DNA from 3 places in the Streptomyces sp. NPDC058665 genome. Region 3 is predicted to be linked to each of the others. Evidence: riboswitches for the same ligand, from Rfam matches in the RefSeq annotation. Region 3 holds a riboswitch; each other region holds the start of a gene.
What was found. A riboswitch is a leader RNA that binds a small molecule or an ion and turns the genes downstream of it on or off. The one in region 3 is predicted to bind S-adenosylmethionine.
Positions count from the first base shown of each region.

Region 1 (5,038 bases), on a different contig from region 3:
CCCGAACTCGGAGTTGATCTCGTCGGCCACTTCCTGGACCCGCGCCGTGTAGTCGCGGTAGACCGCGAGGTCCTGCCGGGACGGATAGGCGAACGCCACGTGCGTGACCCGCTCGCGCCACTCCGGCCGTTCGGTCAGCAGCTGCCGGTACGCGTGCAGGCCCCGCACGATGTTCTTCGACAACTCCGTGCGGTCCACGCGCACGATCGTCCTGCGGGGCGCGTCGGCGGTCCCGCCGATCTGCTCGCGAAGCTCGGCGAGGCGCTCGTCCACGTCGGGCCGGTTCGCGCGCTCGCGCAGGAAGTCCGCGTCCGCGCCCAGACCGTGCACGCCGATCCGTGTCTTGCCCGTACCGCCCAGCAGTTCCGTACAGCACGCGGTGAACGCGTCGGCCCAGCGGTGGGTCAGGAACGCGGCGCGGTCCGCGCCGAGGATGCCGCGCAGCAGCTGGCGCGCGACGTCGTCGGGCAGCAGCCGGAAGTAGTCCACCGGCGCCCACGGCGTGTGCGAGAAGTGCCCGATCCGCAGGTCGGGGCGGAGCGCCCGCAGCATGCCGGGCACCAGGGCCAGGTGGTAGTCCTGGATCAGGACGGCCGCACCGTCGCCCGCCTCGTCGGCCAGGGCCTCCGCGAACGCGCGGTTGTACGCCTCGTACGACGCCCACTGCGCCCGGAACCCGCTGCCGAAGGCCGGCTCCAGCGGTGTCTGGTAGAGCAGGTGGTGGACGAACCAGAGCGTGGAGTTCGCGACGCCGTTGTACGCGTCCGCGTACACATCCGGCGGGATCCCGAGCATCCTGACGCGCTGTCCGCCCGTGTCGGCGGTGTCCAGCCGGCCGCCGGTGCGCCGGACCGCCTCGCGGTCGCCGTCGCCGAGGGCCGCGCAGACCCACACGGCGTTCGTGTCGGGGCCGATGGCCGAGAGCCCGGAGACAAGGCCTCCGCCGCCGCGCCCGGCGGTCAGGGCGCCGTCCTCACCGAGCTTGTACGAGACGGGACCGCGATTGGAAGCGACAAGGACCTGGGCGGGCGGCTCGGGGACCATCTCGGAGACCATGTGGCGAAACCTAGCCCTTCGCGGAAACGCTCAAACGTACGGTTTCAGGTCGGCGTGGATCAGCCACGGCCCCTGCCCCTCCCATGGACTGCCGCCACCGCCACCACCCCCGCGCCGACGAGGGCGAGGGCCATGCCACCCAACAACCAGAGTTGTTCAGAGGTCAGGGCCGAAACGGCCATCGCGCTCATGGCGGTCGTCGCGGGCAACGCGCTCATCACAGTCATCGACATACCGGGCAATATAGGCAAATCGATACTTAGATCATACGAACCCGACGGCTAGGCCGCGCGGCGCGCCGCGTACTCCGCGATCTCCCGCATCGGTGGCCGCTCCTCGGTGTCCACCGCGTACGTACGCGCCTCGAAGCCCCCCTTGCCCCGCTCGAACTGCGTCAGCTCCGGCCGCACCAGATGCCCCCGCGACAGCCGCAGCTGCGCCGTCCGGTAGATCGCCGCCGCCATCCGCCCCAGCGCCTGCCCGTCCTGGTGCCGGTGCCTGCGCGCCCCGACGTCGACCTGGCCGAGCGCGTCGAGCCCCACCGTGTGCAGCGCGTCCACCAGCAGCCCCAGCTCCACCCCGTACCCCACGGGGAACGGCAGCCGCTCCAGCAGCGAGCGCCGTACCGCGTACTCACCGCCCAGCGGCTGCACGAAGCCCGCCAGCAGCGGCCAGTGCAGATTCAGCAGCGGACGCGCCACCAGCTCCGTCACCCGGCCGCCCTGCCCCGGCTCGTCGCCGAGCGGGCGGTCGTACATCGCCTTCACGAACTGCACGTCCGGATCGGTGAGCAGCGGCCCCACCGTCCCCGACACGAACCGCGCCGAGAAATCCCTCAGATCCGCGTCCACGAAACAGACGATGTCGCCGCTCGTCACCAGCAGCGAGCGCCACAGCACCTCGCCCTTGCCGGGCACCGCCGGCAGCCTCGGCAGTATGTCGTCCCGGTGCACCACCCGTGCCCCGGCCGCCGCCGCGAACTCTCCCGTACGGTCGGTCGAGCCCGAGTCGATCACGACCAGTTCGTCGACGAGCGGCGCCGGACCGGCCATCAGTTCACGCCGGATCACCGACACGATCGAGCCGACCGTCGCCTCCTCGTTCAGAGCCGGGAGCACCACGCTGACCCGCGCTCCCTGCTTGGCGCCGGCCAGCCGGTCGACCGGCCGCTCCGCCGCAGGCCAGGACCGCCGGGCCAGCCAGCGCTCCACTTCTCGCAGCACGTGATCTCCATCTCGCGGATCGGACGAAGGTCTCAACCGTCCAGGGGTTCGGTTACAGTCTTGAACAACGCGAATGACCGTCGCATGTCGGGGGTCAGGACGCCGACAATCGAATACCGCTCATCCAGAGGGGCAGAGGGAACGGCCCGTTGAAGCCCCGGCAACCCTCCCGCCGACCGCGAGGTCACGGTGGGGAAGGTGCCAATTCCGTCTCGCGGCGAGATGCGTCGCGAGGAAGATGAGGAAAGGGCCTCGCCTTCATGGCTGTGCAGACCGTCCAGCAGAACACTTCCGGCGCTGTCGACCTCGGACCCGCCGCCGCCCTCTCGTGCCGCGAATGCGGGGAGCGCTTCGAGCTCGGCCCGATCTTCGCCTGTCAGAGCTGTTTCGGCCCCCTCGAAGTAGCCTACGACCTCCCGGTGGGCGACCCCGAAGGCCTGAAGAAGCGAATCGCCGCGGGCCCCGACAACATCTGGCGCTACGCGCCGCTGCTGCCCGTCCCCGCCGACGTCGCGTCGAAGCCGAACATCAACCCCGGCTTCACCAAGCTCGTCAAGGCCGACAACCTCGCCCGTGAGCTGGGTGTCACCGGCGGCCTGTACGTGAAGGACGACTCCGGCAACCCGACGCACTCCTTCAAGGACCGCGTCGTCGCCATCGCCGTCGAGGCCGCCCGCGCCTTCGGCTTCACCACGCTCTCCTGCTCCTCCACCGGCAACCTCGCGGGCGCCGTCGGCGCCGCCGCGGCCCGTGCCGGCCTCCGCTCCTGCGTCTTCATCCCGCACGACCTGGAGCAGGGCAAGGTCGTCATGGCCGCGATCTACGGCGGCGAACTCGTCGGTATCGAGGGCAACTACGACGACGTCAATCGCTTCTGCTCCGAGCTCATCGGGGACCCGCTGGGCGAGGGCTGGGGCTTCGTCAACGTCAACCTCCGCCCGTACTACGGCGAGGGCTCCAAGACCCTCGCGTACGAGATCTGCGAGCAGCTCGGCTGGGAGCTGCCCGACCAGCTCGTCATCCCCGTCGCGTCCGGCTCGCAGCTGACGAAGATCGACAAGGGGCTCAAGGAGCTGATCGCGCTCGGCCTGGTCGAGGAGAAGCCGTACAAGATCTTCGGCGCGCAGGCCGAGGGCTGTTCTCCGGTCTCGGTCGCCTTCAAGGCGGGCCACGATGTCGTACGGCCGCAGAAGCCGAACACCATCGCCAAGTCACTGGCGATCGGCAACCCGGCCGACGGCCCGTACGTCCTGGACATCGCCCGCCGCACGGGCGGCGCCGTCGAGGACGTGAACGACGAGCAGGTCGTGGACGCGATCAAGCTGCTCGCGCGCACCGAGGGGATCTTCGCCGAGACGGCGGGCGGGGTGACCGTGGGTGTGACGCGCAAGCTCATCGAGGCGGGGCTGCTCGACCCGGCGCTCACCACGGTCGTACTGAACACGGGTGACGGGCTCAAGACGCTGGACGCCGTCGCGCCGACGACGGGGCCGACCGCGACGATTCCGCCGAGCCTCGACGCGTTCCGCGCCGCCGGCCTGGCGCGTTGAGCCGTTGAGCCCCTCAAGAAGCCGCTACTCCCCGGAAGGCAGAAACCGATGAGCGTGAACGTCCGTATCCCCACCATCCTCCGTACGTACACCGGCGGAAAGGCCGAGGTTCCGGCCGAGGGCACGACCCTCTCCCAGGTCATCGAGTCCCTGGAGTCGAACCACCCGGGCATCGCCGCCCGTGTCCTGGACGACCAGGGCAAGCTCCGGCGCTTCGTCAACGTGTACGTGAACGACGACGACGTCCGCTTCGAGCAGGGCCTGGAGACCGCCACCCCGGACGGCGCGGGGATCTCGATCATCCCGGCGGTCGCCGGCGGCTGAGCGAGGGGCCGGACAGCGGCACCCGGCCGAACGGCAGCGCCCGGCCGAACGGCACGCACAGTGAACGGCGTTGCCCCCTCCGCGAGAGAAGTGGAGGGGGCAATTCCATGAGGTTGAACGCGATAGAGTCGGGGTAGCCCCGCCGCCGCCGGTGTCGCGACCGTGCCCCGAGCATATGAGTTCGCGACAAGATGCGGTCAAAGTGTGGACGCTGTTTGCGCGGTTCCTTGCGCTTTGCCCGGCCCGACTTGCCCCTGGTAGCCCGGCATTTCACCTCTTTGCGTGTTGTGGCATGCCCATAATTCTCGTCCGATTGACCTGTTGCAGAGGGCAGTTGGGCAGATACATTCAGCCGCGGTCGACGCGTTCCGGCGCGAAGTGCGGTCCCGCGCAGGGGCCAGTAATAGGGGAGTTGGGCATGGCTCAGGGCACCGTCAAGTGGTTCAACGCGGAGAAGGGCTACGGCTTCATCGCGGTCGACGGTGGTGCGGATGTTTTCGTCCACTACAGCGCGATCCAGATGGACGGTTACCGCACCCTTGAAGAAGGTCAGCGAGTTGAGTTCGAGATCTCGCAGGGCCAGAAGGGTCCGCAGGCGGACATGGTCAAGCTCGCCGTCTGATTCCGGCGCGATCGGCCAACGACGCACTCACACACGAGGGGCTCGCATCCCAAGAGGGGATGCGGGCCCCTCGTGCGCGCGCGGTCCGCGCGCGGGGCTGTGCGCGCGGGGTCAGGGGGGTGCGCCGCTCGGGAGTCGCTTGCACTCAAGGGGGTCGAGTGCTAATCATTGGCGTTAGCACTCTGCAGGTGAGAGTGACAACTTATGGACCGGGTCAGCGAGGCCCGAGAGCCTGTGGGGCAAGGAACCGCAAGGCTCTTCGG
Region 1 covers NZ_JBHXRX010000042.1:22,810-27,847, reverse strand. The annotation lists gene ACFWV8_RS25250 (trehalose-6-phosphate synthase) at 1-1,056, opposite strand, end outside; gene ACFWV8_RS25245 (hypothetical protein) at 1,116-1,289, opposite strand; gene ACFWV8_RS25240 (glucosyl-3-phosphoglycerate synthase) at 1,338-2,279, opposite strand; SAM riboswitch class I at 2,397-2,524, shown strand; gene thrC (threonine synthase) at 2,540-3,829, shown strand; gene ACFWV8_RS25230 (ubiquitin-like small modifier protein 1) at 3,878-4,153, shown strand; gene ACFWV8_RS25225 (cold-shock protein) at 4,572-4,775, shown strand.
Region 1: linked by a shared signal. The riboswitch ahead of thrC (threonine synthase) and the one ahead of ACFWV8_RS24150 (amino acid ABC transporter permease) in region 3 are both predicted to bind S-adenosylmethionine.

Region 2 (5,038 bases), on a different contig from region 3:
GGCCCTGCGCCGACTCCAGGACGGTGTCCAGCAGCAACCGCAGCCGCATGTCCTCCACGGAGCGCCCCTCGCGGGCGGCCCGGCGGCCGGCCTCCACCGCCGCCTCCGCCTCCGCGAGCCGGGCCTTGAGGCGCCGTGTCTCGCTCTCCGCCGCGGACACCTGGACCGCGGCCTCCGCGCGGGCGGCCTCGATCTCGGCGGTCGTACGCCGCAGGGCGGCCTCGCCGCGCTTCACATCGCTCAGGGCGCTGCGGAGCTTACGGTGCGTGGACTCGGCCTCCTTGCGGGCGGTGTCCAGCTCCGTACGCAGCCGCTCGGTCTCGCTCCTCGTCGCGGCGCGGGCCTCGTCCAGCTCCTCACGCAGCCGCTCCAACTCGCGGCGGTTCTCCTCGTCGACGCGCTCGGCGTCGGCGCGCTGGACCTCCTCGCCGGCGGCGGCCACCAGCTTCACCCAGCCGACGGGCCGCAGGACATAGGCGGCCGCCGCCACGTCGACGGGGTCGGCGGCCGGGGGCGGCGAGCCGGATTCCACGGCGGCGGCCAGCTCGGGGTCCGCCTGGCCGAACCGCTCACCGATCCGCTGCCGGAACACCGGGTCGCTCTCCAGGGCGGCGGCCATCGCGTTGCCCGCGAACCGGGCCCGCCTGGTCGGGGTGAAGCGCGCGTACTGGCGCAGCTGGGTGGGCAGTTCGGTGACGGTCAGACCGCCGAAGGCGTCCGAGACCAGCGCCACGACCCGGCGCCGTACGGACTCGGGCAGCGGTCTGTCGAGCGCCTCGGCGTCGCCGTCGGCCGCACCGGCCGGCTCGGCGCCACGTGCTGGCTGCTCCACGATCCGTTCACCCCACTACCCTTTCGGGCGGCTCCCTCAGGAACCGGCGCCCGGCCTGTCAACCAGTTCGATCTGATCCACCGCGTTGCACCAGCGGCAGCGGACGGACTCGATGGTCTCACTGACCACGTCGCGCTCCTCGACCTTCGACGTCCCGGCCAGGTCCAGATGGACGTACTCCACCACCTTGGACGAACGCGTCACGTCGAACCTGGTGAGATTGCCGCACAGCGTGCAGCGCCACCGGGTGGCGTCGGTCGGCAAGGGAACCGTCGTCATCGTGCCGTCCTCATTTCGTCGAGCCCTGATGTCGTGAGTTCGAGCCTGCCGCACCGGTCACCGGTACGGCACCGTTCCATGGATGTACGCGCCCGTAACCCTACGGCCTCCCGCAAGTCCCAGGTCGCGGCGAGGCGGTCTGTGCCTGTCTGTCCTCGTACGGGATGATCCTTGGATGATCAATTGGCGGGCGACCACCGGAGCGCCGGTGATGACCTACGGTCTGATCGGTCTGTGCTCCCTGGCCTTCCTGACCGGCCCGCTGTCGGGGTTCAACCCCGCGTACGGGACGGGTGACACGCTGCTCGCGGCGCAGAGCTCGTACTTCGAACGCTGGGGGGTGATCCCCGACCAGCTGACCGCCGGTGACTCCCACGCTCTGCTCACCCCTCTCACCGCGCTGTTCATCCACGGCAGCTGGCTCCATCTGCTCGGCAATCTGCTCTTCCTCCATGTCTTCGGGGCGATGGCCGAGGAACGGATGGGGAGGGTGCGGTTCACCCTCTTCTATCTCGTCTGCGGCTATCTCGCCCTGCTCGCCTACGCGGCGGTGAACGCCGAGTCCGACCAGACCCTGGTGGGTGCGTCGGGCGCGATCTCCGGCGTGCTGGGTGCCTTTCTCTGTCTCTTTCCCCGCGCACGCGTCACCAGCCTCTTTCCGTTCCTTTTCTTCCTGCCGCTGCGCTTCCCCGCCTGGATCGTCCTGATCTTCTGGTTCGTCCTCCAGTGGCTGGCGGCCCGCGACGCCGAGCCGGGCCCCGGCGTGGCGTATCTGGCGCATCTGGTGGGCTTCGCGCTGGGCTTCGTCGCCGCCTGGGGGCTCTTCCGGCGTACGGCTAGAGTGAAGTCCCGTTCAGCGGCCCCCGAGGGAGAACGTCAACCGTGATCACCGCGATCGTGCTCATCAAGACCAGCGTCGACCGGATCCCCGAGATCGCCGAGTCGATCGCGGCGCTGGAGAGCGTCAGCGAGGTCTTCTCCGTCACCGGCACCTACGACCTGATCGCCATGGTGCGGGTCGCCAAACACGACGACCTGGCGGACGTCATCCCCGGCAGCATCAGCAAGATCCCGGGCGTCGAGGCCACGGACACGCATGTGGCGTTCCGTACGTACTCCCAGCACGACCTGGAAGCGGCCTTCGCGATCGGCCTCGACGCCTGATCCGAGCGGGGTGGGTCAGCCGCGGTCGGGGACGCAACGGCCGTCCTCGGTGCGGTAGTTCCAGCGCGCGCCGTCCCGGACGAGTTCCCTGACGGCGCCGGTGAACCGGGCCACGTGCTCGTCCGGCGTACCGGCCCCGAAGCTGACCCGGATCGCGTTGAGCGACTTCTCGCCGGGACCGGCGTCGGGCGCGCCGCACTCCCCCGGGTCCTCCGCGTCGCCGCCCAGCAGGGTGCGGACGAGCGGGTGGGCGCAGAAGAGCCCGTCGCGTACGCCGATGCCGTACTCCGCCGAGAGCGCGGCGGCGAAGTGGGAACTGTTCCAGCCGTCGACCACGAAGGAGATGACGCCGACGCGGGGCGCGGCGTCGCCGAAGAGCGAGAGCACCCGCACCTCGGGGACCTCGGCGAGTTCCGCGCACACCCGGGCCACCAGTTCCCGCTCGCGCTCGACGAGGCGGTCGAAGCCGGCTTCGGTGAGCGCCTTGCAGGCCGAGGCGATCGCGTACACACCGATGACGTTCGGCGATCCGGCCTCGTGGCGCGCGGGGGTGGTGTGCCACTCGACGTCCACTCCCCCGTCGCCACGGCGCGCGACCTTGCGGCTGGCGCCGCCACCGGCGAGATACGGCTCCGACTCCCGCAGCCAGTCGGCGCGGCCCGCGAGCACACCGGAGCCGAACGGCGCGTACAGCTTGTGCCCGGAGAAGGCGACCCAGTCCACGTCCAGCTCCGCGATGTCCACGGGGTGGTGCGGGGCGAGCTGCGCGGCGTCGAGGACCACGCGCGCGCCGTGGGCGTGGGCGGCGGCGGCCAGTTCCCGTACGGGCCACAGCTCGCCGGTGACGTTGGAGGCTCCGGTGACACACACCAGCGCGGGGCCCTTCGGGTCACACCGGCCCGCCAGCGCCCGCTCCAGCGTGGCGACGGCCTCTTCGGGGGTGCGCGGCGCGTTCAGGTAGCTGACGCGTGCGTCGCGCCAGGGCAGCAGTGACGCGTGGTGCTCGGTCTCGAAGACGAACACCTCGCAGTCGGCGGGCAGCACGGCGGCCAGCAGATTCAGCGAGTCGGTGGTGGACCGGGTGAAGACGACCTGGTCGTCCTCGCGACAGCCGAGGAAGCCGGCGACGGTACGGCGGCTGTTCTCGAAGAGGTCGGTGGAGAGCTGCGAGAGATATCCGGCACCGCGGTGGACGCTGCCGTAGTACGGGGCGTAGGCGGCGACGTCGTCCCAGACCCGCTGGAGCGCGGGGGCGCTGGCGGCGTAGTCGAGCGCGGCGTAGGTGACCTCACCGCCGGTGACGAGGGGGACGGTGACGTCACGTCCGAGGACGGGGAGCGGCTGGTCGGTGCTGGTGCGGTGAGGCGTGTCGGTCTGTGCGGACATGTCGGTATCTCCCGGCGGGACAAGGCGGAAACGGCATCAGGACCCGGCGGACGGGCACGCCGTCGCGACGGCACACGCGGTGCCGTGACGGCGCGGAAGGTCGCGCGGGGTGTGGGGCTCACTGAAGAGGGCCGGCTCCCGTTCCGCCGCGACGCGCGCGGGGAACGGGCCTGAAGCCCTATCGCATTCGCTTGCTCACGAGACTGCTCCCTTGAGGACCAGGACCCCAGGGATGACGACATCCGAACGATGTCCAGGGGTCCGCGCTTGCCGTAGACCTCGCTGGCTACGGCCTGGTCTTCACCCGGGGCACCCCGCCACGGACGGAGGGTTGCCGGACAGCGGGCCGGGGCCGTAGTCGCTGTCACTCATGACCTGGGGTGAGATTACCCCACCACAGCGAGACGGCCCAGAGGGCGTCCGTCATACGGGACACCCGTGCCTCGTCAGGATCGGTTCGACCGGGCCGGCCCCGGGGGCCGGTTCGTCCTCGATCGCGGACGGGCCGCGATGCGGCCGTCCGGCGATCGACGGCAGGCGAGGTCCACGGGCCGACGGCCCGGGACGCCGTCCCGACCGCAGCACCCCGCCGATCCGGGCCGGCGGCAGGCCGTTACGCGTTGCTCGCGGCCACCCAGCGGTCCAGCGCCTGCTTCGCCGCGCCCGAGTCCACCGCGCGTGCCGCCCGCACCATCTTCTCCGCGAGCTGGTCGTTCAGTGGGGTGTCCGCCGGTTCGAGCGCCACCAGCGCCGCCGCCGCGTTCAGCAGGACCGCGTCCCGTACGGGGCCGGTCTCGCCCTCCAGCAGCCGGCGCGCGACGTCGGCGTTGTACGAGGCGTCCGCACCGCGCAGGGCCTCGACCGGGACCAGCTCCAGACCGATGTCCCTGGGGTCGAAGGACTGCTCGGTGACCTGGCCGTCCCGAACCACCCATACGTGTGAGGTGGCGGTCGTGGTCAGCTCGTCCAGACCGTCGTCGCCGCGGAAGACGAGCGAGGAGTTGCCCCGCGCTGCGAGCACCCCGGCCACGATGGGCGCCATCCGGATGTCCGCGACCCCGACCGCCTGGGAGCGGACCCGCGCCGGGTTGGTGAGCGGGCCCAGGATGTTGAACGTGGTCTGCGCGCCGAGTTCCTTGCGGGCCTTAGCCGCGTGCCGCAGCGCCGGGTGGAACTTGGCCGCGAAGCAGAAGGTGATGCCGGCTTCCTCGGCGACCTCCACGACCCGCTGCGGCGTCAGTTCCAGATTGACGCCGAGCTTCTCCAGCACGTCGGAGGCGCCGCTCGCGGACGAGGCCGCCCGGCTGCCGTGCTTGACAACCTTGCCGCCCGATCCGGCCACCACGATCGCCGCCATCGTGGAGATGTTGACGGTCT
Region 2 covers NZ_JBHXRX010000071.1:33,379-38,416, forward strand. The annotation lists gene ACFWV8_RS32560 (NYN domain-containing protein) at 1-832, opposite strand, end outside; gene ACFWV8_RS32565 (hypothetical protein) at 869-1,111, opposite strand; gene ACFWV8_RS32570 (rhomboid family intramembrane serine protease) at 1,287-1,997, shown strand; gene ACFWV8_RS32575 (Lrp/AsnC ligand binding domain-containing protein) at 1,994-2,275, shown strand; gene ACFWV8_RS32580 (aminotransferase class V-fold PLP-dependent enzyme) at 2,291-3,661, opposite strand; SAM riboswitch class IV at 3,920-4,037, opposite strand; gene trpD (anthranilate phosphoribosyltransferase) at 4,275-5,038, opposite strand, start outside.
Region 2: linked by a shared signal. The riboswitch ahead of ACFWV8_RS32580 (aminotransferase class V-fold PLP-dependent enzyme) and the one ahead of ACFWV8_RS24150 (amino acid ABC transporter permease) in region 3 are both predicted to bind S-adenosylmethionine.

Region 3 (5,038 bases):
GATCCGACGAGAACGGCGACCCGCTTGAACGGGGCGAACGGCGGCCGACGCGGTCCTGTCCGGTGGATCTTCGCGGACAGGACCTGGCGGCGAGATGGGGTCCGCCGGCCGAAGACCGGGGAGGGTCAGGAGCGGCATGCCGCTTCTTCCGCGGCGACGGCTCCGGTGTTCCGCACGAGCCAGAAGACCGTGTGGCAGCGCAGGGTGAAACCGAGCGACTCGTACAGCCGGATGGCGTCGGTGTTGGTCGCGGCAGCGTGCAGGAAGGGTTGCTCGCCGCGTTCCCTGATGCCGGCCGCGACGGCACGGACCAGGCGCGTGGCCAGGCCCCGGCCGCGGTGGTCCGGGTCGGTGCACACGGCGCTGATCTCGGTCCAGCCGGGCGGGTGCAGCCGTTCACCGGCCATCGCGATCAGTCGGCCGCGGTGGCGGATGCCCAGGTAGGTGCCCAGCTCGACGGTGCGCGGCAGGTAGGGGCCCGGTTGGGTGCGGGCGACCAGATCGAGGATCTCGGGTACGTCGGCGGGGCCGAGCCGTACGGCTTCGGGGTCGGGCTCAGCCCGCAGCCCGGCGTCCACGAGCTGGACACCCTGGCCTGTCTGGACGCGCTCCCAGCCGTTCGGCGGTCCGCTCGCGCCGCTCACCGCGGCGCTGCCGCCGGGCCCGACGAGCGTGGCCAGGTCGGCCCAGGCGCGCGGGTCGTCCTCGTCGGTGACGGCGTGGAAGGGGGCCACGTCGCCCGGATAGCGGGCCGCACGCCCGACGCGTTCGGCGAAGTGGGCGTGCGGGCCGGTGAGCGCGGCCCAGGCGGGATTGTCGAGGACGTGGGAAGAGGTGGCTTCGAGGCTGGCGACGGACATCGCGTGACGGCTCCGGTGCTGGGGACATGGGGTGGGGATCCCGCCGCGGGGCGACGACGGGATCCCCGGCCGATGGCGGGTCAGGAGTTGTCCAGCGGCAGTCCGGGCGGGTTGACCTCGGACGTGGCGACGGCCTCGTTGGAGAGGTTGTAGGCCTTGAGCCACTCGGCGTACTGACCGTTCTTGATCAGGTGGTTGATGGCGTCGGCGACCGGCTCGGCGAGGCCGCTGCCCTTCTTCGCCGTGGCCGCGATCAGGCCCTGGAGGCTCGCACCGGCGCCTGAGTAAGTCCCCGCGGTACGCGTGGCGTTGGGCGTATCGGCAACCTGGCGGTTGTGATACGCGATGCCGGGGTTGGGGCCGAAGTAGGCGTCGATCTTGCCGCTGGACAGGGCGAGATAGACGCTGTTGCTGTCCTGGAAGTACTTGACGGTGAGCTTCTTGCCCTCTTTGGCCAGCTTCGCCTTCCACTCCAGGAGGATCTTCTCCTGATTCGTGCCGGAGCCCACGGAGACCGTCTTGCCGGCGAGGTTCCCGTAGTCGCCGTCGAAGTTCCAGGTGCTCTTCTTCGGTACGGTGAAGGCGAGGTTGTCCTGCCGGTAGGACGCGAACTCGTACTTCGTTTTCCGCTCCTCGGTGTCCGTGACGTTGGTGAACGCCACGTCGACCTTGCCGCTGTCGATGCCGACGAAGAGGTTCTCCCACGTGGAGTTCTTCACCTCGGGCGTGAGACCGAGGACCGCGGCGACCAGTCGGCCCAGGTCGGGTTCCGCACCGGTGAGGGTCTTCTGGTCGCTGCCCACGTAAGCCAGGGGCGGGAAGCCGGCCGGCAGGGCGCCGACGCCGATCGCCAGCTTGCCGCTCTTCCTGACAGCGGCGGGCAGTTCGGCGCTGATGGACGTGACCTCGGAGACCTTGATGGTGGTCTGCCGGGCGGCGCCGTTGGAGACCTGGCCGATGACGACCTCGCCGGTCCTGGCGGCGGTGTCGGTGGAGGTGGCCGCGTCGCTGTCGCCCCCGCAGGCGGCGAGCCCGGTGGCCAGGGAGGCGACGGCGGTCGCCGCGGTGATGCCGCGTATCAGGCCGCGTCGGGTGAAGTGGGTAGGCATGGCCATTCCTTGTCGCTGGAGGTGATGAGGGTGGCGTGGGGGAGGTCGGGGGCGCGGCGGGTCAGAGGACCTTGCTGAGGAAGTCCCTGGTCCGCTCGTGCCGGGGCTTGTCGAGGACCTCGGAGGGCGGACCCTGCTCGATGATCTTGCCGCCGTCGATGAAGACGACCCGGTCGGCGATCTCGCGGGCGAAGCCGATCTCGTGGGTGACGATGACGAGAGTGGTGCCACCGGTCGCCAAATCCCTGATGACGGCGAGGACTTCGCCGACCAGTTCGGGGTCGAGGGCGGATGTGGGCTCGTCGAACAGGATGACGCCGGGGCGCAGGGCGAGGGCTCGGGCGATGGCGACGCGCTGCTGCTGACCGCCGGAGAGCTGGCGCGGGTAGGCGCCGGTCCTGTCGGCGAGGCCGACCCGGCCGAGGAGTTGGCGGGCGAGTTGCCGCGCCTCGGGCTTGCCCAGCCGGCCGGTGGCGACGGGGGCCGCGGCCACATTGTCGAGGACGGTCAGGTGCGGGAACAGGTTGAAGTTCTGGAAGACGAAGCCGATCCGCCCGCGCTGGGTGAGGATGGCCCGCTCGCTCAGTTCCTTCAGCCACTTGCCCTGCCGCTTCACGCCGATCGGCTCGCCGTTGACGCTGACGTAGCCGATCTCGGGCTTCTCCAGGTGGTTGATGACCCGCAGCAGGGTGGACTTGCCGGATCCGGAGGGGCCGAGGATGACGGTGACCTCGCCGGGACGGACGGTCAGGTCGATGCCGTCCAGCACCCGGTGGGTGCCGTACCACTTGTGCACACCGTGCACCTCGACGGCGGCGGCGTCGGCATCCGCCAGGGCGTCGAGCGTCTTGGCGGTCATACGGCGGCCTCCCGGCGGATGCGGACGCGCAGGTCGGTGAGACCGGTGCGGAGCTTCCGCAGCGGCGTAGGCGGCAGGCCGCGGGTGGCACCTCGGGCGTAGTGCCGCTCGACGTAGAACTGGATGACGGAGACGACGCTGGTCAGGATCAGGTACCAGACGGTGACGACCAGCAGCAGCGGCACGATGTCGCCGGGGTAGGTGGAGCCCATGGTCTGCGCGGAACCGAACAGGTCCAGCAGGGAGACGTAGAAGACCAGCGAGGTGGCCTTGATCAGGCCGATGAGCTGGTTGACGTAGTTCGGGACGATCGAGCGCAGCGCCTGCGGAAAGACGATCTTCCGGAACTGGTAGGACTTCGGCAGGCCGAGCGCCGCGGACGCCTCGTGCTGGCCCTGGTCGACGGAGAGGATGCCGCCGCGGACGACCTCGGCCGCGTAGGCGGCCTCGTTGAGGCTGAGGCCGATGACGGCGACGACCATGTCGGTGGCGAGTCTCGACTCGTCGAAGGAGAAGAAGGCCGGGCCGAAGGGAATGCCGACGCTCAACGTCTCGTACAGGGCACTGAAGTTGTAGAGGAGGATCAGCACAACGATGAGCGGGATGGAGCGCAGGGCCCAGACATAGGTCCAGCTGACCGCGCGCAGCACCGGGCTCTTCGAGAGCCGGGCCAGGGCGAGCACGATGCCGCCGAGCAGGCCCAGCACCGCGCTGTAGGCGGTGACTTCGAGGGTGATCAGCAGGCCGTCGAGGATGGTGGGGCGCAAGAACCAGTAGCTCCAGCGGTCCCACTGGTAGAAGGGGTTGGAGACCAGCCCGTGCACGAACTGGGCGACCAGGACCAGCACGACCGCGGTGCCGATCCAGCGTCCCGGCCGCCGCAACGGCAGAACTCGCTGGGCGGTGAAGGCTTTCGACGGTTCGTCGTCGGTCGGCGCCTCGGGGAGGGTGACGGTGGCGCCAGGGGGTTCACTCATGGTGGGCTCCGGCTGGTTCGGACATCACGGACAGCGCGCCGGCGTGCGGCGGCGGATGCCACGGCGAGGTACCAGGGGCAGGGAGGACGACGGCACACCGCGAGCGCGGTGTTCGTCAGGGGATCGAGGCTGCGGGGAGAGGTCAGCCCCGACAGCGGGCACGGCCCGGTGCGGTACACAGCGCGCTGTTCACGCGAAGCAGATCGACGGCGCGATCGGCGACGAGGATGTTCGGGTACGGCTGTACGCAGCCCTGCGGGCGGCGTGTCGCCGTCCTGGGAGCTGCGTACATGGCGTCACCGTCACTGTCTCGGCCCTGTGTGGGCCTGGCGCTTACCGAAGTGTCATCCGGTCCGGTCGTCACCTGGGGCACCCCCTGCGGTGCGGGGTTGCCGGTCAGCAAGCCAGGGCTTGTCGCTGACGCTCATGACCATTCTGGGCCGTAGTTAAGACATCCGCCCGAACGAATGTCAACGCCGGTCCACCAGGTGGAACGGCTAAGGGGACGAGTGCGCGGCCCAGTCGAGGATCTGGACCGCCGCTCCGGCGGCCTCCAGGCCCTGGCAGCGCGCGTGGTGACGGCGTTCGATGCCGTCGAGGTCGAGGTGGCCGCCGAAGGCCGGGTGGGCGGCGAGCCGGCGGGCGTAGGCCCACAGGGTCTGATGGCCGGCGATGCGCCGGACGGCGGAGGCGTCCAGGTGGTCGCGGTGCACGGTGTCGAGTTGGACCAGCGCGACCCACAACTCGACATCGGCTGCGGTGATTTCGTCGCGGATCAGGTAGGTGCGCCCGACGAGCCGGTGCTCCAGCGCGTCCAGGGTCTCCAGCAGCGTCCCGAGTGCTGTGTCGCGCTCCGCCTGCTCCCCACCGGCCGAACCGGCGTGCTGGGCGGCCTCCTCGATGCCCCGCGCGCACATCCGCTCCACGGCCTCGATCTCCGGCTCCGCGCCGCAAGGGTAGAGCGAGGGACCGCCGCCGCCGAAGCGGCGGGCGAGGTCGCGCATGATGTCCGGGGCGTGGGTGCTGACGATCCGTCCGGACCAGTCGTCGCTGAGCACCGGAGCGACGGCGGGGCCGGGGTACCTGTGGGCGCTGGCCTCGTAGAGCGGGCGCAGGGCCGAGTGGCCGCCATCGGGACAGTCGGGCACGGCGGGCAGTCCGGTCATCGGACAGACGGTGTCCAGGCCGAGCAGGCCGTGGGTGACGGCGATGCGCAGGCCGTCGGGACAGGTG
Region 3 covers NZ_JBHXRX010000038.1:45,610-50,647, reverse strand. The annotation lists gene ACFWV8_RS24165 (GNAT family N-acetyltransferase) at 126-860, opposite strand; gene ACFWV8_RS24160 (transporter substrate-binding domain-containing protein) at 941-1,969, opposite strand; gene ACFWV8_RS24155 (amino acid ABC transporter ATP-binding protein) at 2,031-2,828, opposite strand; gene ACFWV8_RS24150 (amino acid ABC transporter permease) at 2,825-3,805, opposite strand; SAM riboswitch class IV at 4,130-4,237, opposite strand; gene ACFWV8_RS24145 (glutathione S-transferase C-terminal domain-containing protein) at 4,303-5,038, opposite strand, start outside.